Regions from separate parts of the Paenibacillus sp. FSL H3-0310 genome, predicted to be linked through region 2. Evidence: predicted binding sites of a transcription regulator. Region 2 holds the regulator's gene; each other region holds the start of a gene.

Region 1 (2,280 bases), 1.3 Mb from region 2:
CCCGTACGGTACTCACGTACCGCAGGATTTTAAGACATGGATTTTTATTGATATGATATGGAACTAAACTCAATAACCTAGTCATATCAAGGACTTAACCCGTTCTTATATTGTTCTCATTTGGACTGGTTTCTACTGGTTGACCTAGAGTCTGTCCCCAGTTCGTCCCCTGCGATTATTTAACAAAACCTTGTATTATAAAAAAAGTACCACTTATAGTTTTGATCCCTTGCAACGGAAATTAAAATCTGTGCAAGGGTTTTTGTTGCTTCTTGGGTTAGTGTCTGGTTAATATCTAATTTGTGTAATTGCATGCCTCACTTCTTTGCTCTCATTAATTTACATATCTAATAATAACCTAAATGTAATCTATCAATTACTTGAAACGAGCTAAAAATATCATTGGTTATAGAGAAACGCAAAACCCCACCAATATAATCACTGATGAGGGACATTTTTACAATCGTATCGGTTGGGTGTCTTATATCTATATTGAGCTAACGTTTCCCGTTAGCTTAAATAGAAATTCGTATGAAAAAGATATCACTATTATACATTCTTTACGGGTGCCATAGTTGAAAATGAAGAAGAAGAATGCTCAATATGCCCCTGTCATTTACATTGCTTTCAGAAATGTATCTCTTGACTATGCCCACGACTCCCCTATTTTATTCAAATTAACTAGATACAGACACAAGCAAAATCCCTTTAGTTTACATCTATTAAATACTGTAACATATGCAACTTGAGGAGGTTATATCATGGCAATTAAAAAGAAGATTACAAGAAAGACAATTGTAAAACAAAAAAGTATCATTAGATTAAGTGCAACAAAAGTACGTACTTCGCAAAACCTTGGGAATGGCTTTGACCGTTTTGTCTTTACTAGAGTAGTGATCCCACCAGGAGGTAGCAGAGAACTCAGTATGTTAGCTCCAATCAATAGAAGGGTAGTCTCTGGTGGATGGTCAATTAGACCTGGTGATCCAAAAACCAAAGAAGTGTTCGCAACAGAATCTTATCCTAGAACTAGTAGAGAATGGGTCATAACTGTCTGGAATGATACTTCAGATTTTCAAATAGTCATACCTTACTTTATAACTAAGTTAAGATAGCTACTATGAATTATTTGGTCTGTCATTAATAATTCCCTTCTCCTACTTATGGATGAACATGTCCATAAGTAGTTTTTTTATAGCTTGTTTGTATGCCTTGTTGCACTATGCTGCCCGTTAGCTTAATAAGGGATAATTGAAAAAGCGACACTCGTTTAAGTGATTGCCTCAATAACTTCCTCTAGTTTAATCCATTCCCAATCGCCATCATGATGGAACTTAATCTGTTTCAACTGTCGATCGACTCTCATGACTATTCCATGGATGGATCTGTCCTCATATTCCCCAAAAAATGTAATTGTAATCGGACTACAATCCTCTAAATATTGAGCTAATACCTGTGAGATTTCAGCTAATGCTTTGGGATCTAAATCAGGCTTTGATCGCACTTCTTCTTTAAGCGAATCGTCAGAATCCTATTTTTATGTTCAGGCATTATCATCCGACTTCCCTCCCAAAGACCATTATCTTCAAGTTTCTTACGCTGATGTGGTTTCATTGTCTTCGTCGACTCCCTTAATAACTTTCAACGCTCGTGGCATGTTCTTACCTCTCTGTATGTACCCCTTAATCTCCAGGCGCTCCATGTGCGCATGTATTACCGCTGTAGAATTTCAACAGTTTGACCAATCTGCATTTGCATGTTGATACCCCCCTAAAACAAGAACATTTGTTTGTATTATAACCAAACATGCATTCTTAATTCAATAGAAATCCTATCACCAAATGTAATAATTATGAATTAATAAATATAATACTCTTTTTATTACATATTTAAGAAATATTGTTTAGACTGTTCTTTTTGCATTATGTATCTTTGATTCCTATAAACTACTAAAGGAGATACATATGAAAAAGAAAATTTACGTACCTATCATTTTATCCTTACTTCTGCTATTTAGTTTTGTTTCTATTACTAAAGCAAATACCACAACAGTATCAAGTTTAATTCCGGTAATGACATCTAATACTTCTCCATCCGGAGTGGTAAGTGCAAGTAGCGAATGGGGTATTGACCATCAAGCGTTCAACGCATTTAACAATAACAACAACGACTATGGATGGGCTTCTAAAGAAGGTGTGCCATATGGATGGATAGCTTATGAATTTGAAAGTCCACAAATTGTTAACTCTTACTCTCTAACAGGTCGTGGCAAAAACGAGA
Region 2 (2,280 bases):
GTGCTCGGAAGTTATTGCGGATATTCCCCAGGTAAATTTCACGAAGCTTGGCGCGTTCCGCCACTTCCTCTTGATTAAGGCCTACGCTCTTCTGTTTGCGTGCCAATTCGTTAATTCGCGCGACCAACTCATCAATATTCAATACTTTCCCTCCCCCTATAAATTAATTCTAACTCTGCCATGAGAAAAAGAGCTTGTCAAGGTCTACTCCCTGCAAGCTCTACTGGTCATTCTATTATGTTCTCAGAAAATTAATAAATAGGTAAAGTAAGTATGTCTCCAGCGTTAATTTGACTACTCTTAATCCCACTTGAACGTTTAATTCCTTCTATATAAACAACTGTCTTCATATCAGCTGGTTTATTCTTAAGGGCAATACTCCATAGTGTATCTCCACGTTCAACCACAATCCGCTTCTCTTCCTTCATTATAGTCGTCGATCCTGCAAATACATTTCCCACTACTGTTAGGCCAGATAATACTAGCACGAAAATCAATATTAACTTAATAAAGAAATCTTGACGGAACAACGAAATCATCCCTCCAAGCAAACGTTCCGTTATCTCTTTCACCTTAGCGGAATTACGGGCAACGTCATTATGTCCTATAGATTCAACCACTGGGGCCTTATCGTAGATGCTGCGGTATGTACTGTATTTTAGCATAATCATCATCCTCCAAACACTTGTTCTTACTTTCGAATTTATAATAACACGAACATGTGTTTTGTTCAATACTATTTCAGAACAATTGTTCTCTTTTTTTCGAGAGACTCAAGCGGTTCATTTTATTATCATTTGTCTACCATTTTTTAACTCTAGCAGATTAATATTTATAATAGTTAGAACTTATGTTTGTGCGAACGGTAGTTCTATGTTATAATTTTCCCAAACATTACTATATGGGGTTGATTCCAATGTCAAAGATTTCAAGTCGCCAGCTGGCGATCCTGGAATTTATACGAAGCGAAGTCCGCAGCAAGGGTTATCCACCTTCCGTCCGGGAAATTGGAGAAGCTGTTGGCCTTGCTTCCAGCTCCACAGTTCACGGTCATTTGGACCGGCTTGAGAAGAAGGGACTTATTCGTCGAGATCCAACGAAGCCACGTGCAATAGAATTACTAGGCCAAGAGGATTCAGAGAATGTTCACCAATTCGCGCAGACCATCTCACGGATTCCTGTCGTAGGTAAAGTTACCGCCGGGGTACCTATCACTGCTACAGAGAATATCGAAGACTACTTCCCACTTCCTACTCACTATGTAGGTGACAACAAAGTATTTATGCTGTCTGTCATGGGTGATAGTATGGTGGACGCAGGCATTATGAATGGTGACTATGTGATTGTTCGCCAACAACAAACAGCGGACAACGGAGATATCGTTGTAGCCATGACCGAAGAAGATGAAGCAACCGTTAAGACCTTTTACAAGGAACGTGATCATATACGGCTTCAGCCGGAGAATCCAGCTTATGAGCCGCTTCGCCTTAATCGCGTAACTATTCTCGGAAGAGTCATCGGATTGTTTCGAGATATCCACTAAGTATGCACTTCTAACATAAAAGGCTGGTCCGCATATGCGGAACAGCCTTTTTTCTACGTTTTTTTGCTTTTCCAACCACTTACGAACATTTGTTCCCAATGGCTAAAATGGCCATTTTCTATGAATAACCCTTTAGGCGTTCTGCTCATATCCTAATTAGAAAGGAGTGTTGCGTATAATGCCCAACTACCGAATTATTGTAGATCTGACCCAACGAATGTTATATCTTCTGGACAATGATATTGTGATTAGAGGTTTCCCTGTCGGCATCGGTAAGATGTTAACCCAATCCCCAGTGGGTGAATTCACTATTATTAACAAACAACCCGACCCAGGGGGTCCCTTCGGTGTGTTTTGGATGGGACTGTCTAAACCACACTACGGAATTCATGGAAACAATGACCCTTCCTCCATTGGGAAAGAGGTGTCCCACGGCTGCATCCGGATGTACAACGAGGATGTGTTAGCACTCGCTGCTATTGTCCCTATAGGCACACGAGTAACGATAAGAAATTAAATTCGAATGGAGGCTCGGCAACCCCCAAATCACATTAAAAAATGGGGGTCATTACATAAGTAAGTATTTTTTCATTAGCATACTAGGAGTTTGGTGATTATATGTCGAATATTGTTAACAGGATTGCAAATTGAAAAGGATGTGTTTAGTTTGAATAATTCAAAAATTAGAACCCTCGTCGATTTTAAAGTCGATGCACTGGGTAAGCTGTCCGGTTTAC
Region 3 (2,280 bases), 290 kb from region 2:
TTCCTTCTGGCGTAAACGGCGAGTCATTTCCATAGCGGTGCGTGGTTTACGTTCTAGATAACGGAGGCCTTCTACATAAGCTCGTTGACGCTCATCAGCTACAACAATTTCCACCAAATCAGCCTTCATAAAAGAATTACCAGTAATCATTCGATATTTAATCATGACGTCCTCGTGCACAGTCATGTTATATGCTCCGAAATGTATGATATAACGGTGGTCAGATTTCTTTTGACGTTCTACTTTAGTGATCTCTAAGAGTTCTCCTTCAGGAAAATCAGATAACACCTGCTCATCTTGTTCTTCTGCTTCAAAATCCAGTTGTATTACCATAGTTGTTTGTCACCTCGTAGCAATAGATCGGTTATCGTCTTACTTTCGTTACTTGTTAAGAAAAGACACCCTGCAACAATCAATCACAGGGCGTCCTATTGCTTAATATACTATTCGATTTCGAGAAGCAATTTCTCTTCTTCTTCTTGCTCTGCAATAATATCTTCATTCTTCGGCGCAGCAACAATAGTGGATAAATTACTTGCTTCACGGATCTTATTCTCAATAATAAGGGCAATATCCTGATGTTCCTTCAAAAACTGTTTAGCATTCTCACGTCCTTGACCGAGACGCTCGCCTTCGTAGGAATACCATGCACCACTCTTATTCACGATATCCATTTCAGTACCGATATCTACAAGACTTCCCTCTTTGGAAATCCCTTCACCGTACATAATATCAACATCAGCCTGTTTAAAAGGAGGGGCTACTTTATTCTTCACAATCTTGATCTTAGTACGGTTACCAACCACATCGTTCCCCATCTTGATGCTCTCTACGCGACGTACATCTAAACGTACAGAAGAGTAGAATTTCAATGCACGACCACCCGGAGTTGTCTCAGGGTTACCGAACATAACACCGATCTTCTCACGAAGCTGGTTGATAAAGATAGCGATCGTATTGGATTTGCTAATGGCACCAGAAAGCTTACGAAGTGCTTGAGACATCAAGCGAGCCTGCAATCCGACGTGGGAATCACCCATATCGCCTTCAATTTCAGCCTTAGGTACCAAAGCAGCAACGGAGTCAACGACAATAATATCAACGGCTCCACTACGAACGAGTGCTTCGGCGATTTCCAGCGCTTGTTCACCCGTGTCTGGCTGAGAAAGCAGCAACTCATCGATATTTACGCCCAAGTTACGTGCATATTTCGGATCAAGCGCATGCTCGGCATCGATAAATGCAGCTTGTCCGCCTTGTCTTTGCACTTCTGCAATAGCATGAAGAGCAACTGTTGTTTTACCTGAAGATTCCGGTCCATATACTTCAATAATACGTCCCTTTGGAAGTCCGCCTATACCTAACGCAATATCAAGTGCCAAAGATCCGCTAGGTACAACTTCCACTTGCATATGCGTGGATTCTCCCAGTTTCATTACCGAACCTTTACCAAATTGTTTTTCTATTTGACGAAGCGCCATATCAAGCGCTGCACGACGATCTGACAATCAGACCACTTCCTTCACTGTTTATAGTAATATAATAACGTGTTTTTAAGGTCTTGCCAAGCTTTTTTTCGAACATACATTCGTTTTTTTTGTCTTGGGCGTTATTTATCCCTTTTATTGTAAGCCTCCCTCCGGAGATAGAAGTTAATTAAATTCCCCACTTCACCGGACATCAACGACTTATGATCATGAGTAGCCATCGTGATCAAAATCTCTGCAAATATACAAAAAACCGCAGCAAAGAAATCTCAGTGCCACGGTTCTTCCGTATGTGTTTATTATAACTGGGCTAATCTCCCATTACAAGTCTGAACCCTCAAGAGGTGTCTCCACCTTGCGTTCCTCAAGTCTCCGCCACAGACGATACAGCAGAGCCTTTACAGTACGCAACCGGATATTTTCCCGTGTACCTTTAAGATTAAGCTCATAGACCTCTGTCTTACGTCCCCGTTCAGCCAAGCCGATAAATACAAGTCCAACAGGCTTGCGCTCAGAATAACCCGGTCCAGCCACACCCGTAACAGATAAGCCGAAATCGCTGTCTGCAATCATTCTCACTTGGTCAGCCAACACCTCGGCAACTTCTCGACTTACGGCTCCAGGAGCATTGGGTCCCTCCAAATAAGCACTTGGTACATTCAGTAACTTTTTCTTTAAGTCATTCGAATAGCAGACGATTCCGCCGGCAAACATCGATGCACTGCCTGGAATATTTGTTATGCTCTCCATCAGCAAACCTCCGGTGCAGCTCTCTGCCGCACTTAAGGTCAGG

What was found. The regulator LexA, encoded in region 2, represses DNA repair genes until DNA is damaged. The targets are predictions, from matches to a motif close to CGAACATATGTTCG.
Region 1: the regulator LexA is predicted to act here: its motif matches at 1,779-1,792, upstream of MHH63_RS04950 (YolD-like family protein).
Region 3: the regulator LexA is predicted to act here: its motif matches at 1,578-1,591, upstream of recA (recombinase RecA).

What each region holds. Positions count from the first base shown of each region.
Region 1 is NZ_JBBODC010000001.1:1,091,145-1,093,424, reverse strand. Features, by position in the region: gene MHH63_RS04955 (hypothetical protein) at 762-1,115, shown strand; gene MHH63_RS04950 (YolD-like family protein) at 1,271-1,504, opposite strand; gene MHH63_RS04945 (discoidin domain-containing protein) at 1,965-2,280, shown strand, end outside.
Region 2 is NZ_JBBODC010000001.1:2,373,288-2,375,567, reverse strand. Features, by position in the region: gene MHH63_RS10635 (DUF896 domain-containing protein) at 1-142, opposite strand, end outside; gene MHH63_RS10630 (LysM peptidoglycan-binding domain-containing protein) at 252-665, opposite strand; gene lexA (transcriptional repressor LexA) at 917-1,543, shown strand; gene MHH63_RS10620 (L,D-transpeptidase) at 1,722-2,060, shown strand; gene MHH63_RS10615 (hypothetical protein) at 2,211-2,280, shown strand, end outside.
Region 3 is NZ_JBBODC010000001.1:2,081,859-2,084,138, reverse strand. Features, by position in the region: gene MHH63_RS09410 (regulatory protein RecX) at 1-333, opposite strand, end outside; gene recA (recombinase RecA) at 444-1,508, opposite strand; gene MHH63_RS09400 (competence/damage-inducible protein A) at 1,809-2,280, opposite strand, start outside.